Regions from separate parts of the Geodermatophilus sp. DSM 44513 genome, predicted to be linked through region 3. Evidence: predicted binding sites of a transcription regulator. Region 3 holds the regulator's gene; each other region holds the start of a gene.

What was found. The regulator LexA, encoded in region 3, represses DNA repair genes until DNA is damaged. The targets are predictions, from matches to a motif close to TCGAACANNTGTTCGA.
Region 1: RTG05_RS13815 (HNH endonuclease signature motif containing protein) is a predicted target of LexA. The motif match lies at 1,969-1,984, and genes of this name have one in related genera.
Region 2: RTG05_RS00315 (HNH endonuclease signature motif containing protein) is a predicted target of LexA. The motif match lies at 2,304-2,319, and genes of this name have one in related genera.
Region 4: RTG05_RS00185 (HNH endonuclease signature motif containing protein) is a predicted target of LexA. The motif match lies at 2,778-2,793, and genes of this name have one in related genera.

Annotation. Positions count from the first base shown of each region.
Region 1 is NZ_CP135963.1:2,852,216-2,856,419, reverse strand. Features, by position in the region: gene RTG05_RS13830 (aldolase/citrate lyase/malate synthase family protein) at 1-281, shown strand, start outside; gene RTG05_RS13825 (NAD-dependent epimerase/dehydratase family protein) at 306-1,160, shown strand; gene RTG05_RS13820 (glycosyltransferase) at 1,157-1,828, shown strand; gene RTG05_RS13815 (HNH endonuclease signature motif containing protein) at 2,014-3,255, shown strand; gene RTG05_RS13810 (hypothetical protein) at 3,379-3,876, opposite strand; gene RTG05_RS13805 (glycosyltransferase family protein) at 3,921-4,204, opposite strand, start outside.
Region 2 is NZ_CP135963.1:59,163-63,366, reverse strand. Features, by position in the region: gene RTG05_RS00320 (MFS transporter) at 183-1,004, opposite strand; gene RTG05_RS00315 (HNH endonuclease signature motif containing protein) at 1,058-2,284, opposite strand; gene RTG05_RS00310 (GNAT family N-acetyltransferase) at 2,437-2,982, shown strand; gene RTG05_RS00305 (SRPBCC family protein) at 2,928-3,323, opposite strand; gene RTG05_RS00300 (cupin domain-containing protein) at 3,320-3,676, opposite strand; gene RTG05_RS00295 (competence/damage-inducible protein A) at 3,681-4,204, opposite strand, start outside.
Region 3 is NZ_CP135963.1:3,158,220-3,162,423, forward strand. Features, by position in the region: gene RTG05_RS15330 (hypothetical protein) at 33-698, opposite strand; gene RTG05_RS15335 (LysM peptidoglycan-binding domain-containing protein) at 828-1,496, opposite strand; gene lexA (transcriptional repressor LexA) at 1,769-2,572, shown strand; gene RTG05_RS15345 (enoyl-CoA hydratase/isomerase family protein) at 2,663-3,451, opposite strand; gene RTG05_RS15350 (ABC transporter permease) at 3,448-4,204, opposite strand, start outside.
Region 4 is NZ_CP135963.1:37,873-42,076, forward strand. Features, by position in the region: gene RTG05_RS00175 (RNA polymerase sigma factor) at 1-372, shown strand, start outside; gene RTG05_RS00180 (hypothetical protein) at 369-1,418, shown strand; gene RTG05_RS00185 (HNH endonuclease signature motif containing protein) at 1,488-2,759, opposite strand; gene RTG05_RS00190 (aldose 1-epimerase family protein) at 2,934-3,851, shown strand; gene RTG05_RS00195 (MOSC domain-containing protein) at 3,853-4,204, shown strand, end outside.

The DNA of each region.
Region 1 (4,204 bases), 310 kb from region 3:
TGGTGCCCAGCGCCTTCGGCGTCGGCGGCCTCACCCTGCCCGAGGGCGGCGCGCCCGTGCCGGCGGCGCTGCTGGCCGCCGAGCTGGTGCGCTGCGGTGCGGACTTCACCTTCCTGCGGCGGTCGTTCACCGCCGACATGGCCGGGCGCGACCCGTTCGTCGAGGTGCCCCGGCTGCTCGCCGTCCTGGCCGGGATGGCCGCCGCGGACCCGGCCGAGGTGGCCGCGCGGCGGGCCGCGTTCGTGGCGGCGGTGACCGGCCGGGTGCCGGTGGGCGCGTGAGGCTGCTGTCGTGAGGGCGCCGTCGTGAGGGCGCTGGTGACCGGGGCCGGCGGGTTCGTCGGCCGGCACCTGGTCGCCCGGCTGCGCGGTGACGGCTGGGACGTCGTCCCGCTGACCCGCGCCGCCGTCGACCTGACCGACGCCGACGCCGCTGCCCTGGCCGTCCGCGCGGCCGACCCGGACGTCGTCTTCTCCCTCGCCGCGGGCCGCCGGAAGGCCACCGCGGCCGAGCGGGCGGCGACCACGGCGGTCAACACCTCGCCGTGGCTGGTCGACGCGCTGCCTCCGCGCTGCCGGGTGGTCGTGCGGCTGGGGTCCTCCACCGAGTACGCCGCCGCTCCCGTGCCGCTGGCCGAGGACGCCGCACTGCACCCGCGCGGTTTCTTCGGGGCCACCAAGGCCGCCGGCTCGCTGCTGCTGCAGGCCGCGGCCGCCGAGCGCGGGGTGCGGTCGGCGGTGCTGCGGGCCTTCCAGGTGTACGGGCCCGGCGACCACCCGACCCGGCTGGTGCCCGTGGTGCTCGACGCCGCCCGCACCGGGGCCGCCGTCCCGCTGCCGGCGCGGGTGAGCCGGCGGGACTGGGTGTGGGTGGGCGACGTCGTCGACGCGTGCGTCCGTGCCGCGCTGGCCGACGACCTGCCGCCCGGCCAGGTGCTCAACGTCGGCACCGGCGTGCAGACCTCGACCGAGGAGCTGGTCGCGGCCGCCTCCCGGGTGACCGGCCGGCCGATCGCGGTGCGGCCCGGCGGGCACCCGGGCCGCGACTGGGACACCGACTGCTGGGTCAGCGACCCCTCCCTGGCGGCGTCCCTGCTCGGCTGGCGGGCGTCGGTGGACCTCGACGAGGGGCTGGCCCGCACCTGGGCCGCGATCGCGTGAGCGCCGCGGACGGCCGGGTCGCCGTCGTCGTCCCGGTGTACCGCAACGCGGCGACGCTGCCGGAGCTCGTCGACCGGCTGGGGGTCGCGCTGGCCGGGCGGGACTGGCGGGTGCGGCTGGTGGTCGACGCCTGCCCGGCCGGGAGTGCCCAGGTGGCGCTGTCGCTGGTGGGGCCGCGGGTGGCGGTGACCGTGCTGCCGGTGAACGGCGGCCAGCACGCCGCGCTGCGGCGCGGGCTGGCCCTGGAGACGGACGCCGATACCTGGGTGTGCCTGGACGCCGACCTGCAGGACCCCCCGGAGGCCGTGCCGCTGCTGCTCGACCGGCTGGCCGCCGGGGACGTCGAGGCGGTCTTCGCCGGGCGGCGGGGCGCCTACGAGTCGTGGGCCCGGCGGTTCTCCGGCGGGCTGCACCGGCGGGTGGCGGCCCGGCTGACCGGTCTGCCGCCGGACGCGGGCGCCTTCCTCGCGCTCGGCCCGGCCGTGCGGGCCGCCGTGCTGACGTCGGAGGCCCCGAGCATCGTGCTCGCCGTCGGGGTGGCGCGGCGGCCGGTCACCAGCGTGCCGGTGGTGCGGGACGTCCGGCCCGAGGGACGGTCGGCGTGGACGGCGCGGGCCCGGCTGAGCCAGTCGGCACGCTCGCTGGCCTGGGCGGCGCGCCGCCGTTAGCCGCTGTGTCGCTGTGTCGCCGTGTGGCCGGATCGGCGTGTGTTGCCCCGGTCGGCCGCCGTCAACCCCTGCGCCGGATCTGTGGACGGGCGTCTGACCTGCGTATTCACGTTGATCACGGCAGTCTGCCGCGGTAGACTTCGAACACCCGATCGATCAGGTGGGAGGTGTCCGTGTCCGACCCTGTGGGCGAGCTGCTGGCATCGCTGGACACCCTGGCCGCCGAAGACCTGTCGCCGTTGTTCGGCCCCGCCCTGCTGGAGCGGCTGCGCCCGCTGCTGGTGGCCCACAACCGGCTGGCCGCGGAGATCGCCCGCACGGTGGCCGAGTGCGACGGGGTCGGGGCCGCCGACCACGACGGGCTCACGACGATGAGCTCCTGGCTGCGCGGGCACGGGCACCTGTCGCACGCCGAGGCCGCCCGGGTGGTGCGTGCCGGCCGGGCGCTGGCGCACCTGCCGGGTCTGGCGGCGGCCTTCGCCGCCGGAGCGGTGACCGGCGAGCAGGCCGCGGTGATCGGCACGGTCGCCGAGCCGGGCACGCTGGCGCTGGCCGCCGAGCAGGGTGTGGACCTGGCCGCGGTGGACGCGATCCTGACCCGGGTGGCCACCGAGCAGCCCCATCGGGAGACCGCGAGGGCGGTACGGCACTACTGCGACCGCCTGGACGCCGACGGCCCGGAGCCGGACCCCACCGAGGGCCGCCGGCTGTCGATCACCCGGCACGCGGACGGATCGGTCAGCTTCCGCGGTGACCTGGACGCCGTGGGCGGGGAGCGGTTCTGCACCGCGGTCGAGGCCATCGTGCAGGCCGGCCGCTGCGCCGGCGACGACCGCACCCGCACCCAGCAGCAGGCCGACGCACTCGTGCAGCTGAGCGACAACCAGCTCGCAGCAGGCACCCTGCCGACCCTGCGTGGGCACAAGCCGCAGGTGGTCGTGACCATCGACGCCGAGGACCTCGCCGGCCCCGCGACCGGTCCCGGCGCCGCCCGGCTCGCCAGCGGCGCGACCATCTCCGCGGCCCGGGCACGCTGGCTGGCCTGCGACGGCACGATCACGCGGGTGGTGATGGGCCCGGACGGCCGTCCGCTGGACTACGGCCGCGACGCCCGGCTGTTCCCGGCGCACGTGCGCCGCGCCGCGGAGGTCCGCGACGGGGGCTGCGTGTTCACCGGCTGCGGGGCGCCGACCTGGTGGTGCGACGTGCACCACCTGATCGCCTGGGTCGACGGTGGGGCCACCGACCTGGACAACGCCGCCCTGCTGTGCGAGCGGCACCACACCAAGGTCCACCACGGCTTCCGCGTCGAGCGGCAACCCGACGGCAGGTGGCACACCTGGCGCCCCGACGGCACCGAGATCCGCACCGGGCCACGCGTCACCGGATCCGGCAGCACCGGACCACCGCTGACCGGCGCTGCCTGACCGCCGCACCCGCCGCCGAGCCGCACGACCGTCGAGGTCGTGCGGCCCGGCGTGCGTGCCCACCGCCCGTCGAGCCACTGGCCACGGGCTACGGGTTGCGGGTGCGGGTGGCCCGCGGCCGAGTCAGCGACCGGGCTGGCCGGCATCCAGGGTCCCGAGGAGTCGGCGGACCGCTCGTGTCCGGCGGGACGTCCACAGCAGCGGCGCGACAGCGAGCAGACCCAGCGCGCCCGCCAGTGCCCCAACGGCCGGGTCGTGGTCGTTGTCGACAGCGGCGGCTCCCACGGCCGCGGCGACGGCACCGCAGGCCACAGTGATCAGCACGCTGTCCCGGCGCAGTTCACGGAGCATCCGCGACAACCGGGGGACCCACACCTCCGGCCGCGCGCCCCCCGGCAGCTCACCGACGTCGACGGCGTGCTGGGTCTCGCGCAGCGTGGGGTCCGTCGGCTCGAAGAGGGCGATCCAGGCCAACGCCGCTGCCGCCGTCAACCCCACGCCCACGCTGATGGCCGTGCCTGCGACCTCTCCCCAGCTCCACCCGGAACGGTCGATCACGCTGGTGACCGCTTCCCGGCCGCTGCCGACGTAGAGGCCACCAGCGGACACGATCGCCGCCACACGCCTCCAGTACCGGCTCGGCCACAGGCGTCTCATCCGCCGGCTCAGCGCTCCCAGAGTTGGACGACCAGTGCGGTGTGCGACGCGGGGAACTCGTACACCGCGGTGACTTGCAGGCCGGCGTCCTGGAGGATCGCGTCGTCGTCGGAGGGGACCACCTCGCCGCCCACCACCTGCCGTACCAGCCACACCCGGTCCTGCGGCGCGCGGGCGTCCTCCGGCGGCAGGACGACGTCTGGCCGCAGCTGCGCGGCCGACGTCCGGACGTAGTGGTCCAGCCCGGTCGCCGAGCGGAGGTCCGCGGCCACGACCGGCTCACCGGCGACGT
Region 2 (4,204 bases), 1.5 Mb from region 3:
GCGGCACACGCAAGTCCCCCCCGGCGGGGACTCCGCCCCGCGGCCGCCCTCGACGGCGCCGGGCGTCCGATGCGCCACCGAGGGTAACCACACGCGTGTCGTTTGGGAGCGGGAACGGCACAGTTCCGTCACGCTGCGCACCGGAACTGCGACGGACGGCTCTCCCACCTGCGCCGTTGCCGTCAGCGTGACGGAACGCCACCCTCCTCCCCGGCGTGGGCGACGTGCCCGAGCTGCGGCCAGATGAGGGCGAGGACCACCGCGGAGCCGACGAAGCCGAACCAGAACGTCCCGGTGACTCCCCAGGCGCGCGCGATCAGCCCGCCGGCCAGCTGCCCGAGCAGGATGCCGCCGTAGACGCCCATGGCGTAGAGGCTGCCGACGCGGCCCTGCAGGCCGAGCGGGACGGCGCGCATCCGCACCGTCCGGGCCGTCGTCCCCCAGACGAAGGCGTGGGCGCCGAAGACGGCCATCACCACCATCGCGACCCAGGCCGTGGTGGTGACGGCGAGCGCCAGGTGGGTCAGGGTCTCGATCACCAGCCCGACGCGCATGAGGGTGGCCAGGCCCAGGCGCCGCTCGAGCCGGTCGTAGGACACCGTCCCGACGATGCCGCCGAGGGCGCCCACGGAGGTGAGCAGGCCGTAGCCGACCGGGCCGAGGCCGAGCCGCTGGTCGGCGTAGAGCACCAGCACCGCCCAGGCGGCGCCGAAGGTGACGTTGAAGCTGACGATGGTGAGGGTCAGCGTGCGGACCGCGGCGTTGCCCCACGTCCAGCGCAACCCCTCGGCGACGTCCCGGCGGACGTGGGCGCGCTGCACCGACTGCTCGTGCGCCGGCAGCCGCATGCGCGAGAGGAGCAGCGCGGCCAGTGCGGGCAGCACGGCCTGCGCGGCGAACGGCCACGCCGTCCCGGCGACGAACAGTGCGGCGCCCACGGCGGGACCGGCCAGCTCGTTCATGGTGAGCGAGCCGGCCATCAGACGGGCGTTGCCGACGAGCACGCACGACAGCCGCGCGTTCCACGTGGAACGCGCGGTCGGTCGCGGCACCCCGGTCAGGCGGCGCCGCTCATCGGTGGTCCGGTGGTCCACGGTCCGGTGCGGATCTGGGTGCCGTCGGGGCGCCAGGTGTGCCAGCGGCCGTCGGTGTCGCGTTCGACGCGGAAGCCGTGGTGGACCTTGGTGTGGTGGCGTTCGCACAGCAGCGCGGAGTTGGCCAACGAGGTCTCCCCGCCGTTGGCCCACTCGAGCAGGTGGTGCACGTCGCACCACCCGGTGGGTGCGCTGCAGCCGGCGAACACACAGCCGCCGTCGCGGACCTCGGCGGCGCGGCGCAGGTGGGGTGGGACCAGGCGCAGGGTGCGGCCGTGGTCCAGCGGGGTCCCGTCGGGACCCATCACCACCCGGGTGACCGCGCCGTCGCAGGCCAGCCAGCGGGCCCGGGCGGCGGAGATGAGCGCCCCGGAGGCCAGCCGGCCGGCACCCGGGCCGGTGGCGGCGTCGACCAGGTCGGCGATGCCGATGGTGACGATGACCTGTGGCTTGTGCCCGCGCAGCACCGGCAGCGCGCCGGTGGCCAGGGCGGTGTCGGACAGCTGCACCAGCGCGTCGGCCTGCTGCTGGGTGCGGGTGCGCTGGTCTGCGGCGCAGCGGCCGGCCTGGGTGATCGCCTCGACCGCGGTGGTGAACCGTTCCCCGCCCACGGCGTCCAGGTCCCCGCGGAAGCTGATCGACCCGTCGGCGTGCCGGGTGATCGACAACCGGCGGCCCTCGGTGGGGTCGGGCTCGGGGCCGTCGGCGTCCAGGCGGTCGGCGTAGTGCCGCACCGCCCGGGTGGTGTCGGCGTACGGGCGGGTGCGGGCCACCCCGGTGAGCAGCTCGTCGAACGCGGCCACATCGACGCCCTGGTCGGCGGCCAGGGCCAGCATCCGGGGCTCGGCGATGGCGCCCAGCACCGCCGCCTGCTCGGCGGTGACCTCCCCGGCGGCGAACGCCGCAGCCATCACCGGCAGCTGCCCCAAGGCCCGACCGGCGCGCACCACCCGGGCGGCCTCGGAGTCCGACAGGTGCCCGTGGCCGCGCAGCCAGGAGCCCATGGTCGTCAGGCCGTCGTGCTCGGCGGCACCGACGCCGTCGCACTCGGCCACCGTGCGGGCGATCTCCGCAGCGATCCGGTTCTGCGCCACCAGCAGCGGGCGCAGCCGCTCCAGCAGCGCGGGGCCGAACAGCGGGGTCAGGTCCTCGGCGGCCAGAGCATCGACGGAGGCCAGCAGCTCGTCCACGAACACCCCTCCCACCGGCCCGATCACGTGTTCGAAGTCTACCGCAGACGAGGGCCGTGATCCTCACGAATCCCCAGGTCAGACGTCTGTCCACAGATGTCCCGATGGTCTGGACACCCCAGCGCCGACTGGTGGCCGGATACCGTGCGCACGTGCAGCTGGAGACGTCCCGGCTCCTGATGCCGCCGCTGTCCAGGGAACACGCCCCGGCCCTCGCGCGGGTGTACGCCGACCCCGAGGTGGCCCGGTACGTCGGCGGCTCGGCGCTCGACGCCGAGGGCACCGCCGCCCAGGTGCAGCGCTTCGAGGCGGTCTGGCGCGAGCGTGGCTTCGGGCAGAGCGCGCTGCTCGACCGTGCGACGGGGGACCTCCTCGGCCGGGCGGGGCTGCACCCGTGGCCGGCGTGGGACGAGGTCGAGCTCGGCTACGTCCTCGCCCGGCACGCGCAGGGCCGCGGTCTGGCCACGGAGGCCGCCGGCGCCTGGCTGCAGGTCGCGTTCGGCGAACTCGGCCTGCCGCGCCTCACCGCGGTCGTCCACCCCGACAACGGCCCCAGCCACGCCCTGGCGACCCGGCTCGGTTTCCGGGTGCACCGCGAGGACGTGACCCCGGCCGACGTCCCGGTCGTGGTGTACGAGCGGCTTCAGCGCAGCGGGTGGACCAGCCGGCCGATCGCCAGCCGGGCCAGCGGGGCGTAGCCGAGCACCACCGGCGCCGGGCCGCTCACCCGCAGCCCGGTGGTGCTCCCGCCGTCCGGGGCGGCGCTCACCCAGTGCAGCAGGTGCAGCCGCACCGGCCCGGCCGACACCGTCCACGACCACTGCCGGGCCGCCTCGTCGACCGTCTCGACGAGGAACGGCAGCCTCACCCCCAGCGGGCCGTGCACCCGCCCGCGCACCCCGGCGGCCAGCCGGTCGACGGGCACGGAGACCCCGGTGATCTGCGGCGCCCACTGCGGCCAGCGGGCCGGGAGGACGTAGCGCTCCCAGGCCTCGGCCGGCGCCTCGGGCCCGGTGGCGTGCAGGGTCAGGACCGTCACGGCGTCTCCTCGCTGGTCGGCACGGGCCGGGTGCGGCACTGCACGACGACGGCCACCAGCCCGTCGGCCGACCCGGACGCGTGCTCCTCACCCGGCGCCCACAGGGCCGCCTCGCCGGCCCGCAGCGGGCGCCGCTCCCCCGGCGGCCCGGACACCCAGCCGGCGCCCTCGACCACGAGGAAGAGCAGCCACCACCGGGTGGGGTGCCGGCCGATCACGCCGCCGGGGGCCAGCCGGACGACGTCCACCGCGAACCCGTCCTGCGACCCCGGGACCACCGCCGCCCGCACGAGCTCCACCCCACCGCTGCCGTACGCGACGAGCGACCGGGCGGACGGAGTCAGGAGCTCCACGCCGTCACGCCGGCGGGCCGCCGAGCAGCAGCTGCCGCAGCAGGTGCACCGCCAGGGACACCGACCGCTCGCGCACGGCCGACCGCGAGCCCGGCAGCACGACCGAGCGCGGCAGCCGCTCGGACGACGGGCCGACGGCGCACAGGTGCACGGTCCCGACCGGCTTGTCCGCCGACCCGCCACCCGGGCCGGCGATGCCGGTGATGCCGATACCGACGTCGGCCCCGAAGCGGGCCCGCGCACCGTCGGCCAGGGCGGCCGCCACCTGCGGGCTCACCGCCCCGTGGGCCGCCAGCAGCTCCGCCGGGACGCCGACCAGCGCCTCCTTGGCCGAGTTGGCGTAGGACGCCACCCCGCCCAGCACCCAGGCCGAGGACCCGGCCCGCTCGGTCAGCCGGGCCACCAGCAGCCCGCTGGTGCACGACTCCGCCGTCGCCACGGTGAGCCCGCGGTCGGCGAACGCCGAGGCGACGACCTCGTCGACCGTCGGGCCGGTGGAGAACAGCGTCGGGCCGTGCGCCTCCGTCA
Region 3 (4,204 bases):
GGGTGCAGCAGCGGACGGGTGCCGCTCCGGGCTCAGGCCCGGAGCACCCCGTCGGGGCGGACCGGGCGGGGACGGGACGCCCGGTCCCCGAGCCGCAGCGGACGGGTCAGGCAGTCCGGACCGGTGGCGCGCGGCATGAGCACCGTCGCGTCGCCGGGGTCGGACCCGGCGGCCTCCCCCGCGGGGGACGCCTCCGGCTGCGGGCGGGTGTCGACCGCCCGGTGCCGGCCGGCCGCCGCCCCGGCCCGGTGCCGGCCGGCCGCGGCCGCCGCGTCGTGCACGGCGGGCAGCTGGGCGGTCACCTGGCCGCCGTGGCGGCGCCGGTCCGTGGCACCCGACCCGGGGAGGACGCCGGCCGCCCGCTGCTCCCGGGCGGCGGCCTCGCTCAGGGACACCCGCGGGGCGGTCGAAGCGCCCGGCAGCAGCTCCTCGGCCAGCCCCAGGGACAGCGCCGCCGGCGCGTCGGGCACGAGCACCGGCGCGGGGTCGGCCTCGGGCAGCCGGACCTCGCCGAGGTCGGTCCAGACCTCGCGGTCGGCACCGGCCACGGCCACCCGCACCCACACCTCGCACGCGCCGCTGCCGTCGTGCCGCCAGCCCAGCAGCGACCCCGGCCACCAGGTGCCCTCGACGAGGACCTCGACGTTCTGCGACGGGGAGCTGAAGACGGCGGCCCGGCGCCCGGGGGTGGCTGACACGGACCCGACGGTAGGTCCGCGACCTGCGACGGCGGGTGAGCGACTCGGCACGACGGGTTGACGAACCTGGCCGGGCGGTCTTGTCGCTCCTCGACCGAGCCGCCCCTCCCGACCACCTCCGGCCCCTGGTCAGGGCACCGCGAGGACCTGGCCGGGGACGACGACCGAGCCCTCGAGGTCGTTGAGCTCCTCGATCGCGTCGACCACGGCACGCACGTCCCCGGTCCCGCCGGCGAGCTCCCCGGCGATCGACCACACGGTGTCCCCCTCCCCCACCACGACGCTGTCCCCACCGGCCAGCCGCAGCTCCCCACCGGGGTGACCCCCGACGACCGGCGCGACCCAGGCGCCGAACGCGACCGCGCCGGACAGGACCAGGGCGCGCACCAGCGCCCGCCCGCGCCCGGTCAGCCGCAGACGTGCCCCGCCGGAGGGGACGCACCCGCCGCGGACGGCGCCCGCGGACCCCACCCCCGACGTCACGGCCCGTCCCCCCGGCCGGACCCGGTGCGGACCCGGCGGGACGCTGCCGACGGCCGGTGACCGGCCGGCCCCGCGGGCGGGAGCCGTGACCGCGGCGCGGGGCCCCGGGACACCCGGCCGGTCGGGGACCGGCCGCAGGTGCCCGGCGACCCGCGGGCCGCTGCCCGGGAGGACCGACCCGGCCGGCGACCGCGCCGGTCCGGGTGCCCCGACCGCCCGGGCGGGTGCGCACCGCGCGTCCCCCGACCCCAGCAGCGGCCGCCACGGCACCTGCACCGCCGCGTCGAACTCCAGCACGGCCTGACGCACGTCCACCACGAGCCTCCTCCTCACACCCCAGCGCGTCGAACGCGTGTTCGATCGAACGTCTGTGCGATGTCTACCGCATCCCGCCGACGGGGTCGACCCGACGCCGCGCACACTTCGAACAGGTGTTTGGGAGTACCGGTCCCGAGGCGCTACCGTTCCGTCCGACACCCGTCCGCCCCGGCCCCCGGGTCACCGGTCCGGGCGGGCGCAGGGCGACCGGGCGCGGGACACCGGGCGCAGGACACGGGCCGTGGCGGCACGGCCGGCGAGGAGGAGACGTGGCGGGCAGCAGGGGGACGTCGGGCAGTGGGGCCCGGGGAGGCGACGGCCCGCCGCGGCGGGCGTCGGAGAGCCGGACCGGCGCGGCCGCCGGTGCGCCCGGGACGGCCGGGACCGCGTCGGTGCGCACCTTCCCCGACCGCGGCGAGGCCGGCGACGGGCTCACCCAGCGGCAGCGGCGCGTCCTCGAGGTGATCCGCGACTCGATCGAGCGACGCGGCTACCCGCCGTCGGTGCGCGAGATCGGCGAGGCCGTCGGGCTCTCGTCGGCCTCCTCGGTGGCCCACCAGCTGAGCGTGCTGCAGAAGAAGGGCTGGCTGCGCCGCGACCCCAACCGGCCGCGGGCGCTGGACGTCCGGCTGCCCGGCGAGGTCCCCGGCGCGCCGGCACCGACCGCCGCGACGGCCGGCGGCGCCGACGAGGCCCCCACCCCGACCTACGTCCCGCTGGTCGGCCGGATCGCCGCCGGTGGCCCGGTGCTCGCGGAGCAGGCCGTCGAGGACGTCTTCCCGCTGCCCCGCGAGCTGGTCGGCGAGGGCACCCTGTTCATGCTCCGGGTCAGCGGTGACTCGATGGTCGAGGCGGCCATCTGCGACGGCGACTGGGTGGTCGTGCGCCAGCAGCCGACGGCGGAGAACGGCGAGATCGTCGCCGCCATGATCGACGGCGAGGCGACGGTGAAGACGTACAAGCGGCGCGACGGGCACGTGTGGCTGCTGCCGCACAACCCGGCGTACGAGCCCATCCCCGGCGACGACGCCACCGTCCTGGGCCGCGTGGTCACGGTGCTGCGCCGGGTCTGACCCGTGCCGGTCTGCCGACGTGTCGCGGGACCGGCACGAGGCGGCCACCGAAGCCCGGAGGGTCGGCGGCCGCCTCGTGTGGCGGCCGGGTCATCGGCGCCTATAGTCGCCGTCCCGCTTCTCGAAGAAGGCCCGTAGCGCCTCCTGGTGGTCGTCGGTGCGGAACATCTCCAGGAAGCGTTGGGTCTGCAGCGCCTGCCCCTCCGCGAAGTCCATCTCGATGGCCTGCGTCACCGCGGATTTCGTCACCTCGACCGACAACGGGGCCCGCGTCGCGATCCGCTGGGCCTTGGCCAGCGCGGCCGGCATCAGGTCCGCCGGTTCGTGCACTTCGGTGACCAGTCCCCAGTTGAGTGCCTGCTCTGCGGTGTAGCGCGCCCCGGTCAGCAGGATCTCCTTGGCCGCGCCGAGGCCCACCACTCGTGGCAGCCGCCAGAAGCTCACGATGAGCCCGACGTTGACCCCGGCGGCGACGAAGAAGGCCTCGGTCGAGGCGATCCGGATGTCACTGCAGAGAGCGAACTCCAGGCCTCCACCCACCGTGGCGCCGTTGATCGCTGCGATGACCGGCGCACGGAAGTCCTGGACGCCGTTGAGCACCCTGCCGAACTCGGCCAGGTAGTCGGTGAGCTGCTCGTCGGTCATCGACTGGTCCTCGCGCAGCTGAGCACCGGCCGTGAACGCCCGGCCCTTCCCGGTGATGACCAGGCAGCGGACGTCCTCGTCGGCGTCCAGGATGTCCAGCGCCCGCATGAACGACCGCCGGCTCTCCCAGCTGAAGGTGTTGGCCGGCTCGCTGTCGAGCGTCAGTACGGCGATGTGCGGGGTCTCGTACCGCAGGTGCACTCCACTGCCGAGATCCGGGACGGTGGCGGTCATGCGGCTTCCTCCGGGGGTGTGTTGAGGGCGACGGACGGGGAACGGCGGCGACGCCGGGACGGCGACTCGCCGGGTCTGCTGTCCAGCAGCCGCATCGCGATCACGGTGACCACGATGTTGATCAGCAGGATCACAACCGAGAGCGCACCGACGCGCTGGTAGAGCGACTCGCTGGCGAGGTTGTAGAGGACGGTCGCGACCGTCGGGTTGGCACCGGTGTAGAGGAACACCGACATCTCCAGCTCGCGGAACAGCAGGACGAAGTTGAGCAGCCCCGCCGCCAGCAGGGACGGTCGGAGCAGGGGCACCGTGATCCGGCGCCAGGTGCGCACCCACGACGCACCGAGGCTCCGCGACGCCTCCTCGACCTCTGCGCCGATCTGGCCCATGCCGGCGTGCACGTAGGCGTAGGACAAGGGCAGGGCGCTGCCGGCGTAGGCGATGAGCAGGATGGTGAGCGTGCCGCCGAGCCCGAACGGCGTGCCGGCGTAGGCGATGATCAAGCCGATTCCGAGCACGGCACCGGGGAAGGCCAGCGGTGCCGCCATCACCGGGGCGATCAGGGCGTTGCTGTGCGCCCGCGTCCGGTGCGCCAGCCATGCGGCCAGGAGCGCCACGGCGAGCGCCAGCACGGTCCCGCCCACCGCGAGCACGAAGCTGTTCCCCATGGCAGCCGTGATCAGGGGGCGGCCGAACACTTGCTCGTAGTTCCCGGTGAGGGTGAAGTTGTCCCAGCCGAGCGGCCGCCCGAGG
Region 4 (4,204 bases), 1.5 Mb from region 3:
CTCGACGTCCGTCCGTGGCTGATCGGCATCGCCACGAACCTGCTGCACGGGCACGCGCGGGCCGAGCGGCGGCGGTACCGGGCACTGGCCCGGGCGGCTGCCCAGCCGCCGGAGCACGGCGACGACCCCGCGGACTCGGCCGGCCGGTGGTCGGCGGAGGCACTGCGCGGCCCGCTCGCCGCCGCCCTCGCCGGGCTGCACGCCCGCGACCGCGACGTCCTGCTGCTGTTCGCCTGGGGTCAGCTGTCCTACGAGGAGATCGCCGCGGTCCTCGACGTGCCCACCGGCACCGTCCGCTCCCGCCTCAACCGGGCCCGCCGCCAGACGCGCGCCGTGCTCGGCCCCGCCTCCCCCCTCGAGGACCCCCGATGAACGACATCGCCCTGCTCCGCGCGGCCGGCCCGGAGGGCCCGGCGCTCAGCACCCAGGCCCGGCACGCCGCCCGCGCCACCCTGCTCGCCGAGATCGGCGGCCGGCCGACCGCGCGCCGGCGGCCGCTGCCGGGCCGGCGGCCCGCCCTGCGCCTGGGCGCCGGGCTGGTGGCCGTTGCCGCTGCCTGGGCCGGCGCGGTCGTGATCGCCGCACCCGATCCGGTGGGTCCGCCGCCGGGGAGCGTCACCCTCGTCGACTTCGAGATGCCGACCTTCCCGCTGTCCCTGGACCCGGAGCCGCCGGGGCTGCGGCCCGCCTTCGACGGCAGCGGGACCAGCGCCATGATCGCGAGCTACCACGACGCGGGGGATCGGGAGGGCTTCTCGATCCACGTCGGGGACGACGAGCCGGAGCGGCCCTCCCCAGCCCCCGACGAAGAGGTCGGGAGGCCCCGCGAGGTCGAGGTGGCCGGCCGGGACGCCGAGCTGGTCCGCGGCTCCCGCCCCTGGTGCACTGGACCCGAGACGGACCTCGACTGCACCCGGCGTGGCTACACCCAGCTGGTGTGGGAGCGCGAGGACGGACAGTGGGTCCGCATCGAGGGACACGGCGCGTACGACGACCCGGCGCGGGTCACCGCGGTCGCCGAGAGCCTGGTCGACCGCCCGCAGCCGGCCGTGCTCGCGGTGGGACTGGCGCCGGCGGGGTGGTCGGTCCTCGACTTCAAGATGGGGCGGGTCCTCACCCTGGTGAACGACGCCTACGAGCAGCAGACACTCACCGTGCACCTCCCGCTGCCGGAGGACGTGATCCCGCCCGACGACGTGCGGGAGTCGATCATGGCGCCGGTCGGCCCCCAGCTCGACGTGACGGTGAACGGCCGCCCGGCGCAGCTGGTCCTGTGTGACTCCGGCTACCTGGACCAGCAGCACTGGTTCCTGCAGGCGCAGTTCCCCGACGGGACGACCTTCGTCCTGCAGGTGCCGGACGCCTTCACCCAGCAGCAGGTCCTCGAGCTCGCGGCGCAGGTGACCTACGCACCCTGAGCTGGGGGACACGCACGTCGGGCCGCACGACCGTGGAGGTCGTGCGGCTCGGCGTCGCGTGCTGTGCCGTCAGGCGGCGGTGGTCACGGGTGGACCGGTCGTCCGCGGGTTGGGTCCGGGTGGCCCGGTGCCGTCGGGTCCGGTGATGCGTGGCCCGGTCAGGATCTGGGTGCCGTCGGGGCGCCAGGTGCGCCACCTGCCGTCGGGTTGCCGCTCGACGCGGAAGCCGTGGTGGACCTTGGTGTGGTGGCGTTCGCAGAGGAGTGCGGCGTTGTCCAGGTCGGTGGGCCCGCCGTCGATCCAGGCGACCAGGTGGTGCACGTCGCACCACCACGTCGGGGCCCCGCAGCCGGCGAACACACACCCACCGTCGCGGACCTCGGCGGCGCGGCGGACGTGGGCGGGGAACAGCCGCACGTCCCGGCCGTAGTCGAGCGGCCGCCCGTCCGGGCCGAGCACGACGCGGGTGACCGCGCCGTCGCAGGCCAGCCAGCGGGCCCGGGCGGCGGAGATGAGCGCCCCGGAGGCCAGCCGGCCGGCACCCGGGCCGGTGGCGGGGTCGACCAGGTCGGCGATGTCGATGGTGACGATGACCTGCGGCTTGTGGCCGCGCAGCACCGGCAGCGCGCCGGTGGCCAGGGCGGTGTCGGACAGCTGCACCAGCGCGTCGGCCTGCTGTTGGGTGCGGGTGCGCTGGTCTGCGGCGCAGCGGCCGGCCTGGGTGATCGCCTCGACCGCGGTGGTGAACCGTTCGCCGCCCACGGCGTCCAGGTCGAACCGCCCCGACACCGACCCGTCGGCGTGCCGGGTGATCGACAACCGGCGGCCCTCGGTGGGGTCGGGCTCGGGGCCGTCGGCGTCCAGGCGGTCGGCGTAGTGCCGCACCGCCTTCGTGGTGTCGGCGTACGGACGCTGACGGGCGACGCCGGTGAGCAGCTCGTCGAACGCGGCCACATCGACGCCCTGGTCGGCGGCCAGGGCCAGCATCCGGGGCTCGGCGATGGTGCCCAGCACCGCCGCCTGCTCCGCGGTGACCTCCCCGGCGGCGAACGCCGCGGCCATCGCCGGCAGATGGGTCAGCGCGCGGGCCGCCCGCACCACCCGGGCGGCCTCGGAGTCCGACAGGTGCCCGTGCCCGCGCAACCAGGAGCCCATGGTCTTCAGCCCGTCGTGCTCGGCGGCACCGACGCCGTCGCACTCGGCCACCGTGCGGGCGATCTCGGCGTCGATCCGGTTGGCCAGGACCAGCAGCGGGCGCAACCGCTCCAACAGCGCCGGACCGAACAACGGCGACAGGTCCTCGGCGGCCAGGGCATCGACGGAGGCCAGCAGCTCGTCCACGACACCCCTCCCACCGGCCCGATCACCTGTTCGAAGTCTACCGGGTAGCGGTCAGCTGATCAACACGAATCCGCAGGTCAAGCGCCTGTCCACAGTTCCATCGCAGGCGTTGGCGCGAGCCCCGGCCACCTGTACCCGGCGTCGGTCGACGCGCCGGTGTGGTGGGGTGGGTCCATGAGCGCTGCCTGGCCCCCGACCGAGCCCGCCGAGGTCGAGATCACCAGCGGGGACGCCCGGCTGGCCGTCGACCTGCGGGGTGGGGCGCTGCGTTCCCTGACCGCCGGAGGCGGCGAGCTGCTCGACGGCTACGCCGCGGGCACGGTGCCCCGGGGCAGTCGCGGCCGGGTGCTCCTGCCCTGGCCGAACCGCGTCCGCGACGGCCGCTGGAGCTGGGCCGGCCGCGACCTGCAGCTCGACCTCGCCGGCCCGGACAAGCCCGTCGCGATGCACGGGCTGGTCGGCTGGCAGCCGTGGGGCGTCCTCGAGAGCCGGCCCGACGCGGTCACCGTCGGCACCGTGGTCGAGGCCCGCTCCGGCTACCCGTTCCGGCTGGCCGCCGCGGTCGACCACGTGCTGGCCCCCGGCCGGCTCACCGTCACGATGCGGGTCCGCAACGCCGGTGACGAGCCGGCCCCGTTCGGGGCCGGGTTCCACCCGTACCTGGCCGTCGGTACACAGCAGGACGGCGGCGTCGCCGACGCGGAGCTGGAGCTGCCCGCGCGCACCGAGCTCGTGGTGGACGACGGCGGCCTGCCGACGGGGGAGCGGCGTCCCTTCGACGGCGCGGTCGGCCGGATCGGGGACCGGGTGCTCGACACGCCCCTCACCGACCTGGACCGCGACGCCGACGGCTGGGCGCGGGTGCGGCTGCGCAGCGCGGCCCTCGGCACCCTGGAGCTGGCCCTCGACGGCGCCTGGCCGTGGCTGCAGGTCTTCACCGGCGACACGCTCCCGTCCGGGCAGCGGCGGCGCAGCGTCGCCGTCGAGCCGATGACCTGCCCGCCGAACGCGCTGGCCGACGGGGTCGACCTCGTCGTCCTCGAGTCCGGCGCGGACTGGTCGGGCACCTGGACCCTGGGCTGGGAGGTGTGACGTGCAGGTCACCGAGCTGTGGCGCTACCCGGTCAAGTCGCTGCAGGGCGAGCGGCTGTCCACCAGCGAGGTCGGCGCCGACGGGCTGGCCGGCGACCGGCAGTGGGCGCTGTTCGACGCCGCCACCGGCCTGGGGCTGACCGCCCGACGGGTGCCCGACCTGCTGTTCCTCACCGGCCGGCTGCACGCCGACGGCGGGGTGGAGGTGGTGCTGCCGGACGGGTCCGTCACGGCGGAGGACGCCGTCCTGTCGGCGTGCCTGGGCCGCCCGGTGACGCTGCGGGCCGCCGCCGACGCGCCGGGGGAGCGGCACTACGAGAACCCCTTCGGCGTCGGTGAGGCCGGGGAGTACG